DNA from 3 places in the Nocardiopsis sp. SBT366 genome. Region 3 is predicted to be linked to each of the others. Evidence: riboswitches for the same ligand, from Rfam matches in the RefSeq annotation. Region 3 holds a riboswitch; each other region holds the start of a gene.

Region 1 (5,314 bases), on a different contig from region 3:
CGAACTCGGCGGACTTGTCGGCCATGCCCTTCTCGATCGCCTCGACGGTGTCCAGGCCGTTCTCCTCGGCGTACCTGCGCACGTCCTGGGAGATCTTCATCGAGCAGAACTTGGGCCCGCACATCGAACAGAAGTGCGCGGTCTTGGCCGGTTCGGCGGGCAGGGTCTCGTCGTGGAAGGCCTGCGCGGTCTCCGGGTCCAGGGACAGGTGGAACTGGTCCTGCCACCGGAACTCGAAGCGCGCCCTGGACAGTTCGTCGTCCCACTCCTGGGCGCCCGGGTGTCCCTTGGCGACGTCGGCGGCGTGGGCGGCGAGCTTGTAGGTGATGACGCCGGTCTTGACGTCGTCGCGGTTGGGCAGCCCGAGGTGCTCCTTGGGGGTCACGTAGCAGAGCATCGCGGTGCCGTGCCAGCCGATCTGCGCGGCTCCGATCGCGGAGGTGATGTGGTCGTAGCCGGGGGCGACGTCCGTGGCCAGGGGGCCGAGCGTGTAGAATGGCGCCTCACCACACAGCTCCTCCTCCAGGCGCACGTTCTCCCTGATCTTGTCCATCGGCACGTGGCCGGGGCCCTCGATCATCACCTGCACGTCGTGCGATCGGGCGATGTGGGTGAGCTCGCCCAGGGTGCGCAGCTCGGCGAACTGGGCCTCGTCGTTGGCGTCGGCGATGGAGCCGGGGCGCAGGCCGTCGCCCAGGGAGAACGTGACGTCGTAGCGGCGCAGGATCTCGCACAGCTCCTCGTAGTGGGTGTAGAGGAAGCTCTCCCTGTGGTGGGCCAGGCACCACGCGGCCATGATGGAGCCGCCGCGCGAGACGATGCCGGTGACGCGGCGGGCGGCCAGCGGCACGTACCGGAGCAGGACGCCCGCGTGGACGGTCATGTAGTCCACGCCCTGTTCGGCCTGCTCGATGATGGTCTCCCGGTAGATCTCCCAGCTCAGCTTCGTGGGGTCGCCGTTGACCTTCTCCAGTGCCTGGTAGATCGGGACGGTGCCGATGGGCACCGGTGAGTTGCGGACGATGCGTTCGCGGGTCTCGTGGATGCGCTTGCCGGTGGACAGGTCCATCACGGTGTCGGCGCCCCAACGTGTGGCCCACACCATCTTCTCGACCTCCTCGGGCACCGAGGAGGTGACGGCGGAGTTGCCGATGTTGGCGTTGATCTTCACAAGGAAGTTCTTGCCGATGATGGTGGGTTCGGACTCGGGGTGGTTGCGGTTGACCGGGATGACCGCGCGGCCGATGGCGACCTCGGCGCGGACGAACTCGGGGTCGGCGCCCTCCCGAGCGGCCACGAAGCGCATCTCGGGGGTGATGGTTCCGGCCCTGGCGTGGGCCAGCTGGGTGGTCGCCCCGTCGACGGGGTCCAGTGCCCACGTCTCGCGGGTGCGCGGGAGCCCCTGGTGGACGTCGATGCGTGCGTTGTCGTCGGTGTAGGGGCCGGAGGTGTCGTACAGATCGAAGTGGCTGCCGTTGCTGAGATCCACCCGGCGGCGCGGGACGCGGAGGGTGGTGCCCTCAGGGGTGGTGATCTCGTCGTGGACCTTGCGAGATCCCATGATGGGACCTGTGGTCACCCGGTGCTCGTCGGCGGTGGAAACGTCACGACCGTCGATAGCCGTCATGGCATGCCTCCCTACGTCGGAATTACCCGAACAGGTTCTGCGGTCGGCGACACCCTTGAGTCGCCCTCTCAGCCCGCCATGGCGCGAGCTCCCGCGTTGCGTATTCACATGTGCGCACGTCAAACGTGCCGGGACACCTCGATCACGGTGTCCAGGGCCCGGGGAAGCACTCCCCCGTGGCCTCGCACACCATACACAGGCCGTCCCCGGCCCTGTCCAGCCTCACCGGGGTCAGAAAAGTGTCTCCGGTTCGCCGCGGCCGGAGTCCTCGGCCGGTTCCAGCAGGTGGGGACCGTTGTTCTTGACGCTGTTGACCTCGGTGGAGACCTCGTCCACCGAGAACCGGTCCACCGGGGAGTCGTCCAGCACGTGGGCCAGCTCCTCGGCGCCGGTGGCGGGGTCGAGCCAGACGGACCAGTCCTCGCGCGGCACCACGACGGGCATGCGTTCGTGGATGTGGGCGAGTTCGGGGGCGGCCTCGGTGGTGATGACCGCACAGGTCCACAACCAGGCGTCGGGGTCGCTCGGGTCGTCGACCTCGGGGTCGCGCCAGCGCTCGAAGATCCCGGCCAGGGCGAGCGGTTCGTCTCCGGAATAGTGCACGGAGAAGGGCTTCTTGGCGGCCTTGGCCTTGCGCCTCTTGTGCTGTGGGTCGGTGGCGGGAGAGGTGCTGGCCTCGGTGGTGCCGTCCTTGTTGAGCAGCTGCCACTCGTAGTAGGCGTCGGCCGGGAGGAGGCACCGGCGGTGCCGGTAGGCGGTGCGGAAGGCGGGCCTGTCCGCGACCGTCTCGCCGCGCGCGTTGATCATGCGGTAGCCGACGTTGCGGTCCCTGGCGCCGCCGGGAACGAGGCCCCAGCGCATCGTGTGCAGGGAGCGCGGCCCCGGTTCACCGGAGGTGCCCCCCTGGGGCGGCGGGCCGAGCACGGCGTACACCGGGCTGCCCGGCGCGATGTTGTAGTCCGGGTCGAGCTCCTCCAGCGGCGGCCAGGCGCGCGGGTCCCCCGTGCCGTCCTGGGCCTCCTCGGGGAGGGCGAAGGCCAGCTGGAGCTGGTGCACGTTCCTGGACTGGGCATAGCGACCGCACATGGGTGGAATCCTATGCGATCCGCCCTTCCGGGACCCCGGGATCACCGTCCGTCCCGTCCGTCCCTGCGGTCCCGGTGTCCGCGCCGGAGAGCCGGACGACCAGTGCCCCGACCAGCCCGGCGAGGAGGGCCACCGACCCGGCGGCGGCCAGCAGTTCCCGGGGGTGGTCAGCGGCGAACCATCCGGCGATCAGGAATCCCACGACGAAACCTCCGTTGACCACCGCGCCCATGAGCGCGTGGGCCCGCCCCAGGAGGGACTCCGGTGTGTGCCGGTGGACCACCGACCTGAGCAGGATGTTGAACACGGAGTTGCCCGCACCGGCCAGCACCACGCACACTGCCGCCACCCACAGCACCGGGAACCAGGCCCACAGTGCCAGCGCCGCACCCACGAGGGCGGCGGCGAGCGCCACCCCGCGCCCGGTCGGGGCCGGGCGCAGCACCGACACGGCCAACGCACCCGACAGCAGGCCCGCGCCCCAGCCCGCCGTGAGCGCCCCGAAGACCTCGGCCCCGTGTCCCATCACCTCCCGTGTCACGAACACCATGGCCACGTTGGTGGTGGACGTGGCCACCACCGCGAGGAGCAGGACCGGCATCAGCACGCGGAACAGCCGGGCCCGGAGGACGTGGCGGGCACCGTCCAACGCGCCCGACCACAGGGTGCCGGTGGTACTGGCCGCGGGGCGCCGCACGCCCAGGAGCAGGAAGGTCCCGGCCGCCACGAAGAAGCTCGCCGAGTCCGTGAGCAGGGCCGGGACGATCCCGAAGAGGCCCACCAGCACCCCTCCCACCAGAGGGCCGAGCACGGTGGCCGAGGCCCGGGCCCCCTCGAACAGCGAGTTGGCGTGCACCGGGGAGAGGTCCCCGGCGGCGCCGGGCAGAAGGGTGAGGATCGCGGGATTGACGAGGGCCGCCAGGGAGCTGACCGTGAGGACACACAGCACCAGGACACCGGGGTGGGGGAACCAGACGGCGGGCAGGATGGCCAGGCCCTGCCCCACGCAGGCCAGGACCAGGACACGGCCGGTGTCGAAGCGGTCCAGTACCGCCCCGGCGAGCGGCGCGAGCAGGACGAGCGGACCGATCTGGGCGGTCAGCAGAGCGGTGACCCACAGGGAGTTCCCGGTCTCGGCGAGCTGGAACACGGCCGCGACCAGCACCACCTCGTCCCCCATCGACGACAGCAGGATGGCGGTGAGCAGCGCCGCCGCGCGGAGGCGGCGCGCCGCCGGGGCGGCGGGGTTCGGGGGATCGTCGGGCACGGCGCCTCCGGGGGATCGGTTCGGACCGATCCTGCCCTCCGCTCCCCCGGATCGTCACCCGGTTTTCGCGTCCTCCGGCGAGCGCTCCTCGGTTCCGGTCGCCGCTTCGGTCTCCGTCTCGGCGGCCGGGGTCCGGGACCGCCAGGCGCCGAGGAGACCGACCAGGACGGCGACGGCACCGATCGGGGCCAGGGTCCAGGGCGCCCAGCGGTCGAGTCCACGCAGCAGCAGCGAACGCACCCGGGCCTGTTCGGCGTAGCCGGAGACCTGTCCGTCGGACAGGGTCAGTTCCGTGTCGAGCAGGTCCACCTCACCCGAGCCGTTCTGCGGCCGCAAGGTCTCGTGCCTGCGCTCCTCCAGGTTCACGACGATGCCGGTGACCGGCTCGACCCAGAAGGTCCGCTCGGCCGTGAGCCAGCGGTTCGCGCTGACGGTGCCGTCGGCGTCGGGATCGAACAGGGCGGCGGGTACCTCCCGCGCGGAGTCGGGGACCTGGGTGGCGTCCACGGTCTGGGTGTAGCGGCGCACGGCCACCCCGGCGACCGCGTCGTCGTCCTCGAACTCGACCGAGGGGGCCGAGCGCACCTCGGCGTCGTAGAAGGAGTGGTTCCCCTCGGCCGCCCCGGGCGGCCAGTACAGGACCAGCCCGGCCTGGCGCACCGCGCGGTCGCCGTTGACGTGCTCACCGCAGCAGTTGACCGCCCGACCGGTCCTGCGGTCCACGATGACCCTGCGGCTCCAGTGGTCGAGCACCCGCTCCGACGAGGAGGTGTCCACCGTCATCTCCCACGCCGACCAGTCGGCGCCGTGCCCGGAGGCCACCACCCGGGTGTCCCGTTCGAGGTCGGCGCCCTCAACCAGGCTCCAGGTGGCGGTGTCCAGGTAGCTGGCGTCGGCGTCGACCATGCGCAGGCCGAGGGTGGCGTCGGCCGGGAGCAGGGCGACGCGGTCGTGCACGTACAGCGGCAGCAACAGGGAGAGGGTCAGCAGGAACGTCCCCGCCGCCACCAGGAGGGTGCCCCGGGGCAGGCTCCGGGGCGGTTCCGCGCCGGTTCTCATGGGGGCCGTCACCCGCGCACCTCCTCGACGTCGTGACCGGCCTCGGGCAGCCGGTCGGTCACCCGTTCCGGTTCCGTCCCGTTCTCGGGCGGTCCGGTCCGCCGGTCCCCGCCTCCGGAGGTCTCCGTGGAGCCCTCGGCCGGAGCCCCGGGGGCATCGGCAAAGGGTGGCCCGTACCCGTCCCCTCGCTGGCCCAGGGCCAGGACGAGCCGGGCCATCGCGGGCAGGCACAGCGCCTGCGGAACCCAGCCGCGCAGCGCCGTGCCCAGGGTCTC
Region 2 (5,314 bases), on a different contig from region 3:
GTGGTGAAGATCACCGGTCGGCGCCCGGGCCCGAAACCCCGGGGCCTCCCGGGCCGACACCCCCACTGAGCGGGAGCGGCCGGGCGGGGTCCGCTCCGGGGGTGACGGGGGACGGTTACGCAGGTGACGCGGTACACAGCCCCGACGGCGATCGGGTGAGGCCCCGACGGGTACGTTCGCTCGTAACCAGCCACAGCCGCCACGAGCGCCCCGCGCCGAGGACGGCCGTTCACGAACGTCAGGGAGGTCATCAGACGTGCCCCAACACGCGTCCCCGGACACCCCCTTCTCCCTTGCCAACCTCATGACGGCGGTGACCGACGCCGTCCCGGACCGGGTCGCGCTGGTCGCCGGACCCCGCCGCCTCACCTACCGCGCCCTGCTCGACCGTTCCACCCGGCTGGCCCGGCACCTGGTCACCACCGGTGTGCGCCCCGGGGAGAACGTCGCGATCCTGTCGTTCAACCGCGCGGAGTGGGTGGAGTCGTTCCTGGGCGTGCTGCGCGCGGGCGCGGTGCCGGTGAACGTCAACTACCGGTACGTGGCGGGCGAGCTCCGGCACGTGCTCTCGGACTCGCACGCGGTGGCGCTGATCGCCGAGGACTCCCTGGCCACGACTGTGGCGGCGGTCCGCTCCGACCTGCCGCGCCTTCGGCACGTGCTCCTGCTGGAGGACGGCGCGGAGCGCGACGCGTCGCTGGACGGCGCGGACTACGAGGAGGCGCTCGCCGCGCACGGCCCCGACTCCGAGCACGGCGCGGTGGAGCTGCCCGAGACCAGTGGTGACGACCACTACCTGCTGTACACCGGGGGCACCACCGGCTACCCCAAGGGCGTCCTGTGGCGCCAGGCGGACGTCTTCCGCGCCGCCGTGGAGCGGCGCGAACCGGGAGCCCCCCGCGCCGGGACCCCTCTGGACGTTGCCGGACGCGCCGCGCGCTGCTTCCCTCTGCGCATGCTCGTGCTGGGTCCGCTCATGCACGCGGCCGGGCAGTGGAACGCGCTGAGCATGCTGCTGTGCGGCAAGAGCGTGGTGCTGTCCACGGACCGCAGTTTCCGCGCGGACCGCGTGCTGGAGCTGGCGCACCGCGAGGGCGTGCACGCCGTTCAGCTGGTGGGCGACGCGATGGCCCGACCTCTGGCAAGGCACCTGCTCACCGAGCCGGACCTGTGTCCCGACCTCACTTCGGTGCGCTCCGGCGGAACCCCGCTCACCCCCTCGGTGCGCGGGCTGTGGCGGGCCTGGCGCGAGGACGTCGCCCTGGCCGACGCCTACGGCGGATCGGAGACGGGTGTGTGCGGTTCGGCCACCGCCCCCGACGAGCACACGAGCGTGGCGGACTCCACCGACCGGCGCAGTTTCACCATGGGTGGGAGCATCGCCGTGCTCGACGGCGCCCTGCGGCCGCTTCCGCCCGGGTCGGTCGAGGTCGGTCGGATCGCCCGGACCGGCCGGATCCCGCTGGGCTACTACAACGATCCGATCGCCACCGCGCGCACGTTCCCCACGGACGGTGAGGGGCGTCGCTGGGCACTGTCGGGTGACTACGGCACGCGGGCAGGCGACGGTTCCATCATGCTGTTGGGCAGGGGCAGCGTGGTGATCAACACCGCCGGGGAGAAGGTCTACCCCGAGGAGGTGGAGGCCGTGCTGAAGGCGCACCCCTCGGTGGAGGACGTGATCGTGGTACCCGCCCCGGACGAGCGACTCGGGCAGAGGGTGACGGCGCTGGTGTCCCTGGCCTCCGGTTCCGCCCCGGACGAGGGTGCGCTGCGGGCGCACTGCCGGGTGCGTCTGGCCGGGTTCAAGGTGCCCCGGACCGTGCACTTCGTGGACCGTGTGCGGCGCACGGCGGTGGGCAAACAGGACTATCGCTGGGCCGCTTCGGTGGCCGGTGAGGACCCGTCCGCGCCCGCCGTTCCGAGCTCGCACCTGTCCGGTTCGCTCCGGAACTGATGCCGTGCTCCGCGGCCCCTTCGTCACGATCTGTTTTCGGACTAAGGACCGTGCGGGCTGATACCTGGCCAAAACCCCGGTTCTCGGGGCGCTCGGACGCCTTCACCCCGTCCGGCGCCGCTAGAATTGGCGCTGCCCGGCCCGGGGCCTGACGGCGCTCCTCCCCCATCGCACGGCCCGGGCGGCAAACATCCGCGCGGCCGGACATCGGACCGGTGGAGGTCGTCCCCGCGACCCGCGCGGTACAAGCACCCCTTTGACCCCGCCGGTCGAGCGCTCACGCGCGACCGGTGGCCCCATCAGGACGGAGGACGGCGCCCCCTCCCGGGAAGCTCCCGGGCCCGCGCCCGACAACATGGCCAAGTCAGTAGGCTCCTACATCTTCAACGCGGTGCGCGGCGGGGCCGTCGGCACCTCCGAGGCTCTGCCCGGCATCAGCGGCGGCACGGTCGCACTGATGGTCGGCCTCTACGACAAGCTGATCGGTGGCGCGGGCCACGTGGTCAGCGGCATCAAGCGCTACGTCACGGACGTGCCCCGGGGGCGTGGCAAGGAGCGGGCCCAGGAGCAGTTCCGCCAGGTGGACTGGAGCGTCCTCGTCCCCGCCCTCATCGGCATGGGCGTCGCACTCATCCTGGCCGCCATCTTCCTCGCCCCGCTGGTGGAGGTCTACGAGCAGTACGCCTACGCGCTGTTCTTCGGCCTGGTCCTGGCCTGCCTGTGGATCCCCTACACCGGTGCGGGCAAGAAGTGGAAGGCCTGGCACTACGGGGTCGCCCTCGTCTTCGCCGTGCTCGCCTTCCTGCTCACCGGACTGCCCGGCGCCAACCTGCCCACCCACCCGGTGATCGTCTTCTTCGCCGCGGCCGTGGCGATCTGCGCCCTGGTGCTGCCGGGCCTGTCGGGCTCGTTCATCCTGCTGACCCTGGGCCTGTACGAGCCGACCATGGCCGCCCTGCGCGGGGCCGACCTGCCCTACATCACGGTCTTCGTGCTCGGCATGATCACCGGCCTGGCCCTGTTCGTGAAGGTGCTCCAGTTCCTGCTGGAGAACCACCACCACATCACCCTCGTGGTGCTCACCGGTCTGATGGCCGGTTCGCTGCGTGCGCTGTGGCCGTGGCAGGACGAGAACCGCGACCTGCTTCCGATGACCGACGTCCCCGTGACGATCGCCTTCGCCGTCGGCGGCTTCGTGGTGGTCGTCGGCATGATCATCTGGGAGCAGCGCAAGCACGCCCAGCAGGCGCGGGTGGAGACCCACCACCACAACGTCACCGTCTGACCGCGCGCGGAGGGACGGTCCGCCCCGGCGGACCGTCCACTACAGTCGGAAACACCACAAACCAACAGTGATGCCGGGGCCGCGAGGCCCCGGTGGCGCGGGGTGCCGGAGAGACTCCTCCCGGCTGAGAGCACACCCGTCGAACCTGCCCTAGTTCGTACTAGCGAAGGAACGCCAATGAGCGCGTACAACGTCGTGTCCATCGCCGGAAGCGATCCCAGCGGGGGTGCCGGTGTCCAGGCCGACCTGAAGTCGTTCTCCGCCCACGGGGTCTTCGGGATGACCGTGGTGACGGCGTTGACCGCCCAGTCCACACGCGGGGTCACCGGGGTACACGGTGTCCCCGCGTCCTTCGTCACCGACCAGATGGACACCCTGTTCACCGACGCGACCGTGCACGCGGTCAAGGTGGGGATGCTGTCCACGTCCGAGGTCACCGAGGCCGTCGCGGCCGCCGTGGACCGCTACGAACTGCCGAACGTGGTCGTGGATCCCGTGATGGTGGCCAAGAGCGGTGACCGCCTCCTGGAGAGGTCGGCGATCGAGGCGCTGCGCACCGTCCTGCTGCCGCGCGCCGACCTTCTCACCCCCAACCTTCCCGAGGCCGCCGACCTGCTCGGCGAGACCGAGGCCACCAGCCTGAAGGAGATGCGCGGGCAAGCCGAACGCCTCCTCGAACTCGGTCCGCGCCGCGTCCTGCTCAAGGGCGGCCACCTGCCCGGCGAGGAGAGCGTCGACCTGCTGGTCGACGGGGTCTCGGAGCCGGTGGAGTTCCGGTCCGACCGCGTGGCCACCCGCAACACCCACGGCACCGGCTGCACCCTCTCCTCCTCGATCGCCGCCCTGCTCCCCCAGCGTCCGGACGCGGTGGCCGCCGTGGCCGACGCCAAGGCCTACCTGACCGAGGCCCTACGCCGCGCCGACGAGATCGACGCCGGCGGCGGCCAGGGGCCTGTGCACCACTTCCACGCCTGGTGGTAGCGGACCGGCGCCACGCGAAGGGGGGACCGGCCGTTGCGGCCGGTCCCCCCTTGTCGTCGGCCCGGGGACCCGTCCCCCGGCCGAGCGCGGACTACTTGTTGACGTCGTCCATGATCACGTCCGGGTTCCGCCACTCGGGGTGGCCGAAGAACTTCCGTGTCTCCGCGACCACCACCGGCGAGAGCAGGATCAGACCCACCAGGTTGGGCAGCGCCATCAGACCGTTGGCGATGTCGCTGAACAGCCAGACCGACTCGATGCTGGCGGTCGCGCCGACGTAGACGACCGCGATGAAGACCAGACGGTAGGGCAGGACCAGGAAGCGCTTGCCCTTGGCCAGGTACACCATGCAGCGTTCACCGTAGTACGACCAGCCGAGGATGGTCGTGTACGCGAAGATCGCCACCGCGCAGGCGATGAAGACCACGCCGAAGGAGCCCAGGGCCGGGCTGAGCTGGCCCAGGCCCTGCTCCATCGAACCGGAGGTGAGCAGGACACCCTTGTTGTCCGGGTCGTACCCGGCGCTCTCGGGGGCGTTCCACAGGCCGGAGGTGATGATCATCAGGGCGGTCAGGGTGACCATGATGATCGTGTCGATGAAGGTCTGCGTCATCGACACCATGGCCTGCCGGACCGGCTGGGTGGTCTTGGCCGAGGCGGCGGCGATGGCGCCGGTGCCCAGACCGGACTCGTTGGAGAAGATGCCCCGGGCGACACCGGTGCGGATGACCAGCATAAGCGCGGCACCCGCGAATCCGCCCGCGGCGGAGGTCCCGGTGAACGCGTCGGTGAAGACGAGCTGGAAGGCGGGGAGCAGCTGGTCCCAGTTGATCATCAGGACCAACAGGTTCATGAAGATGAACCCGATGATCATGAACGGCACGATCGCGGAGGCGAACCGGCCGATGCTCTTGATGCCGCCGAGGATGACGATGGCGACGAGGACCATCAGGACGACACCGATGATGCGGGGGTCGATGCCGGTGATGTTGTTGATGGAGCTGGAGACGGCCTCCGCCTGGGTGCCGTTGCCGATGCCGAAGGCGGCGATGGCGCCGAAGACCGCGAAGGCCCCGCCGAGGAAGACGCCG
Region 3 (5,314 bases):
TCGCGTGGGTCTCGCGCGACGACGTGGCCGACGTCGCCGCGGCCGTGCTGACCGATCCGGTGGTGGCGGCGGCCTCGGAGGACAGGACACACGACGTGACCGGGCCGGAGTCGCTGTCGGTGGGCGCCACCGTGGAGAAGCTGGGCCGGTTGACCGGGCGGAGCGTCCGGTACGTGCCCGAGACCTGGGAGGAGGCCCTGGAATCGCGTCGTCCGAGCGGGGCCGCCGAGTGGGCGATCGAGGGCTGGGCCTCCTCGTACGCCGCCATCGCCGCCGGGGAGCTGGATGTGGTCTCGCCCGTCGTTCCCGACCTGACCGGGCACCCGGCGCAGTCCATCGAGGGGTTCCTGCGCCGCCATCCGAGCGCCCTCTCCCACGTCGGGGGCTGACCGCCCCCTCCCCCGCCACCGCCGTGCCCCGGGCGCGGCGGTTCCCCTTGTCCGGGACGGCGGCCCTTGACCTCAACATTCGTTGAGGAACCAGTCTTGGCTCCGGGGGACACTCCCCCGCCGAAGGAGAGTGGTGGAGATGCGCGCGGTGCGAGTGGACGAGTTCGGTGGCCCGGAGGTCCTGGTGACGCGGGAGCTGCCCGACCCCGAACCCGGCCCCGGCGAGGTGCTGGTCGAGGTCGGGGCGGCCAACGTGATCTACCTCGACACCCTGATCCGCAGCGGCGCCGCACAGGGCCACTTCCCCCAGGCCCCGCCCTACGTGCCCGGGGGTAGCGTGGTCGGCCGGGTCACCTCGGTCGGCCCCGGCACCGACCCGGCCTGGACGGGCACGCGGGTCCTCACCCGCACGGACGACGGCGGATACGCCGACCGCGTCACCGTCCCGGCCGAGGGGCTGCTCCGGGTCCCCGAGGAGCTGCGCCCCCTCGACGCCCTGGCCCTGATGGTCGACGGGGCGACCGCGATGATGCTGGAGCGGGCCGCCCGCTTCGGTCCGGATGCCTGGGTCCTGGTCCTGGCCGCCACCGGCGGGGCAGGCAGCCTGGTCGTGCAACTCGCCCGTCTCGCGGGGGCCCGGGTGATCGGCGCCGCCCGGGGCGCGGAGAAGCTGGCGCTGGCCCGGTCCCTCGGAGCGGAGGAGGCCGTGGACTACTCGCAGCCGGGCTGGCTGGACCGGGTGCGCGGGATCACCGGCGGCGCCGGGGCCGCCGTGGTGATCGACGGGGCCGGCGGTGAGCTGGGATCGGCCTCCTTCGGGGCGGTGGCCGACGGCGGCCGGTTCCTCAGCTACGGCACGGCCGGAGGCTCGTTCGCCGAGGTGGACACGACCGAGGCCGAGCGGCGCGGGATCACCGCCCTGGGTCTGAACGAGATGCAGGCGCGGCCGGGAACGGACCGAGGCGACCTCACCAGGCTCGCACTGGAGGAGGCGCGGGCCGGACACCTGCGACCGCACGTGGGGCTGATCCTGCCGCTGGAGCGGGCCGCCGAGGCACACGCCGCTCTTGAGGGCCGCCGTGTGCCGGGAAAGGTGCTCCTGGTCCCCTGAGTCGTGCTGACCGGATCATTCCTCCCGCCCGCCGCCCGCCGCCAACCTCGACGGACGCCTGCGGCGCGGTGTCCTCGCGTCACCACCGGGATGTGCCTGTGCGCCGATGAAGCTCGGACAGCCACCCGGTCGGGTCCCACCGTGCGACACCGCGGAGCCCGCGTGGCAGCGCACAGCAGGGGAGACGGACGCTCACATCGATGGCGGCCGCGCCGCCACCGGCGGTGCGTCCAAGAGGGGACACACAGGGCCCTTCTTCTGGATCGATCCGCCCCGACGTCGCTCACCACCGTCCCCACCAACTCCTACGGCGCTGGCGGCCAGGCCGCCGTCGGCGAAGGCACCCGAGAACCACGCCCTGGCCCCGTGCGGTCGCCGGCTCGAGGACGATCCCTGGGAGGGGCAGGGCATGGAGCGGCCCCGGTCCCGTGCGGGGTCCCGGGGCCGTCGGTGTTCGTTCAGGCGAGTCGCGCGGTGAGCTTGGCCTTGAGGGCGCTGGCTGCCGCTCGCGGGTCCTGCGCCTCGGTGACGGCGCGCACCACGACCACGCGGGTGGCCCCGGCGTCCAGCACCCGGTCCACGTTCTCCAGGTCGATGCCGCCGATCGCGAACCAGGGCCGGTCGGTGCCCAGCGCGGCCGCGCGTTCCACCAGTTCGAGCCCGGCCGCCGGGCGTCCCGGCTTGGTCGGGGTCGCCCAGGTCGGGCCCACGCAGAAGTAGTCGCTCCCGGGTTCCTCCGCCGATCGCGCGGCGGCCTCGGGGTCGTTGTTGGAGCGGCCGATCAGGGGGTCGGCGCCGATGACGTCGCGGGCCAGGGGTACCGGCAAGTCGCGCTGGCCCAGGTGCAGTACGTCGGCGCGCACCGCGCGGGCGATGTCGGCGCGGTCGTTGACCGCGAGCAGGGCGCCGTGGCGTTCGCACGCCTCCCTCAGGACTTCCAGGGCGGCCAGTTCCCCGCGCGCCTCCAGCCCCTTGTCCCGGAGTTGGATGATGTCCACACCGCCGGACAGGGCGGCGTCCGCGAACTCCGCGAGATCACCGCTCCCGGCCCGGGCGTCGGTGCACAGGTACAGAAGGGATGCGTCCAGGCGCTCGCGCAGGCTGGTTCCGTGGCTCGTCCTCACGCGCCCCACCATAACCAACGGCCCGGGGACGTCACCGAGGTGGTGCGTCCCCGGGCCGTGGACGGCTCAGAAGGCCATGCCCTGCGCCCGGCGGCGGACCTCGGTGCCCCGGTTCTCGCGCATGGCCTGGATCGGCGTGCCCGGCAGGGTGTCGTCCGGGGTGAACAGCCAACGCAGGGCCTCCCCGGTGGAGAATCCGGCGTCGGTCAGCAGCACGATGGTGCCCGGCAGGCCCTTGACCAGGTCCTGGCCGTCCAGGAAGGCGGCGGGAATGGAGAGCTCACCACCGCGCACCACGCCCATCAGGCGGTTCTCGCGGATGAGGGTCTTGATGCGGTTGGGGCTCACGCCCAGCGGGGCGGCCGCCTCACGCAGGGTCAGCCATTCGCCGACGAGTTCGTCGAGTTCACGATCGCTTTGTGTCACCTCACCAATCTGCCACACCCGACCGGGCCCCGGAGACCATCGCGCCGCCCTGGGGGCTCCCTGCCTGGGAGATCCCCGCCACGGCCGGTCCGGACGGGTTGTCCTAGGATGGGTGGACAGACATGTCCCGCGGGAGCCGGGTGGACCCGGCTGAGAGGGAGGCTCGCGGCCTCCGACCGCACGAACCTGATCCGGGTCATACCGGCGAAGGGAGTGGAACACGGCGCCGTGCGCACCAACGACGTTCCCCCGCAGAAGACGATTCATCCCACCACTACCGTGGTCGTGGTCGGCGGCGGTGTCGTCGGCCGGGTCACCGCCTGGCGGGCCGCCCAGCGCGGCCTCGCCGTCACCCTCGTCGAACCCGACCCCGTCACCGAACCCTCCGCCGCCCGCGCCTCCTCGACCGTCGCCGCGGGCATGCTCACCCCCGCCACCGAGGCGGTCTTCGGTGAGGAGGAGCTGATGGAGATGGGGGTGCGCTCCGCGCGCCTGTACGACGACTTCGTCGCCGAACTGGAGGAGGCCAGCGGGGTCGACGTCGGCCACCGCCGCACCGGCACCCTCCTGGTCGCCTTCGACAGCGACGACCTGGCCGTCCTCACCGACCTGCACGCCCTCCAGGAACGCCTGGGCATCCCCACTCAACGGCTGACCAGCCGCGAGTGCCGCCGCCTCGAACCCACCCTCGCGCCCGGCGTGCGCGGCGGGGTACTGGCCCCCGAGGACCACTCCGTGAACCCGCGCGCCCTGCTTCTGGCCCTGGCCCGGGCCGGGGAGCGCGCGGGCGTGCGCGAGGTCTCCGGGTACGCGGAGGAGGTCGCCACCCCCGGCCCCGACGGGGCGCGACTGGGCGTGCGCCTGGCCGACGGCTCCGCGCTGCCCGCCGAACAGGTGGTGCTCGCCGCCGGGTGCTGGGGCGACCGGGTGCGGGTGCCCGAACCCGTGGTGCCGCCGCTGCGCCCGGTCAAGGGGCAACTGTTGCGCGCCCGGGTCCCCGCGGGGGAACCACCGCTGGTCACCCGCACCGTGCGCGGCCTGGTGCGCGGGTTCCCCGTCTACCTGGTGCCCCGCGCGGACGGCGAGGTGATCGTCGGCGCCACCCAGGAGGAACTGGGCCACGACACATCCCTGACGGTGGGCGGGCTCTGGCAGGTCCTGCGGGACGCGCGCGAACTCGTCCCGGGGGTGAGCGAGCTGGAGGTCGTCGAGACCTGTGTGGGGCTGCGGCCGGGCTCACCCGACAACGAACCCCTCCTGGGCCCGACACGGGTCCCCGGACTACACCTGGCCGCCGGGCACTTCCGGCACGGGGTCCTGCTGGCCCCGGTGACCGGGGAGGTCATGGCCGAGGCCCTCACCACCGGCGCGCTGCCCCCGTACGCGCGCCGGTTCGCAGCCAGCAGATGGACGCGTGAGCAGACGTGGGAGTAGCAGTGGAACTGATCATCAACGGACAGGCCCGGGACAGCGCGGCGACCACCGTGGACGGGGTCGTGCGCGCGCTCACCGACGCCGGGGACGGCGCCGTCCCCGGGGGGATCGCGGTCGCGGTCAACGACGAGGTGGTGCGCCGCACCGCCTGGACGGACACCGCGCTCCGCGCGGGCGACCGCGTGGACGTCCTCACCGCCGTACAGGGAGGCTGAACCATGACACAGACGCACGAGTCCGTGACCGTCGCGGAAAGCGCCCCGGAGGACCCGCTCGTCATCGCGGGGGTCTCCTTCGGCTCCCGCCTCATCACCGGTACCGGCGGGGCGCCCTCCCTGGAGGTCCTGGAGGAGGCGCTCCTGGCGTCGGGGACCGAACTCACCACCGTGGCGATGCGCCGGATCAGCCCGGGCACCCAGGGGTCGGTGTGGGACGTCCTGGACCGCAACGGCATCCGCCCGCTGCCCAACACCGCCGGGTGCTTCACCGCCGTGGACGCCGTGCGCACGGCGAAGCTCGGCCGCGAGGCGCTGGGCACCGACTGGGTGAAGCTGGAGGTGGTCGCCGACGAGCACACCCTCCTGCCCGACCCGGTGGAACTGCTGGACGCCGCGGAGGCGCTGGTCGACGACGGCTTCACCGTGCTGCCCTACACCAACGACGACCCGGTGCTGGCGCGTCGCCTGGAGCAGCTGGGCTGCGCGGCCGTGCTGCCGCTGGCCGCGCCGATCGGTTCCGGTCTGGGCATCCGCAACCCGCACAACCTGGAGCTGATCGTCGAGCAGGCCGACGTCCCGGTGATCGTCGACGCGGGCATCGGCACGGCCAGC

Evidence for each region. Region 3 has a riboswitch for thiamine pyrophosphate ahead of thiO (glycine oxidase ThiO). Riboswitches for the same ligand answer to the same signal wherever they lie in the genome.
Region 1: another riboswitch for thiamine pyrophosphate. It lies ahead of thiC (phosphomethylpyrimidine synthase ThiC); the one in region 3 lies ahead of thiO (glycine oxidase ThiO).
Region 2: another riboswitch for thiamine pyrophosphate. It lies ahead of thiD (bifunctional hydroxymethylpyrimidine kinase/phosphomethylpyrimidine kinase); the one in region 3 lies ahead of thiO (glycine oxidase ThiO).

The regions. Positions count from the first base shown of each region.
Region 1 is NZ_LAVM01000035.1:4,231-9,544, reverse strand. Features, by position in the region: gene thiC (phosphomethylpyrimidine synthase ThiC) at 1-1,627, opposite strand, end outside; TPP riboswitch at 1,617-1,732, opposite strand; gene ADX84_RS12665 (SOS response-associated peptidase) at 1,859-2,713, opposite strand; gene ADX84_RS12660 (MFS transporter) at 2,724-3,980, opposite strand; gene ADX84_RS12655 (DUF3068 domain-containing protein) at 4,035-5,039, opposite strand; gene ADX84_RS12650 (alpha-(1->3)-arabinofuranosyltransferase) at 5,048-5,314, opposite strand, start outside.
Region 2 is NZ_LAVM01000081.1:4,330-9,643, forward strand. Features, by position in the region: gene ADX84_RS20665 (acyl-CoA synthetase) at 257-1,957, shown strand; gene ADX84_RS20670 (DUF368 domain-containing protein) at 2,313-3,242, shown strand; TPP riboswitch at 3,331-3,431, shown strand; gene thiD (bifunctional hydroxymethylpyrimidine kinase/phosphomethylpyrimidine kinase) at 3,420-4,223, shown strand; gene ADX84_RS20680 (sodium:alanine symporter family protein) at 4,315-5,314, opposite strand, start outside.
Region 3 is NZ_LAVM01000001.1:13,914-19,227, forward strand. Features, by position in the region: gene ADX84_RS00055 (SDR family oxidoreductase) at 1-389, shown strand, start outside; gene ADX84_RS00060 (zinc-binding dehydrogenase) at 529-1,500, shown strand; gene thiE (thiamine phosphate synthase) at 1,959-2,624, opposite strand; gene ADX84_RS00070 (Rv2175c family DNA-binding protein) at 2,691-3,050, opposite strand; TPP riboswitch at 3,170-3,280, shown strand; gene thiO (glycine oxidase ThiO) at 3,279-4,484, shown strand; gene thiS (sulfur carrier protein ThiS) at 4,487-4,699, shown strand; gene ADX84_RS00085 (thiazole synthase) at 4,703-5,314, shown strand, end outside.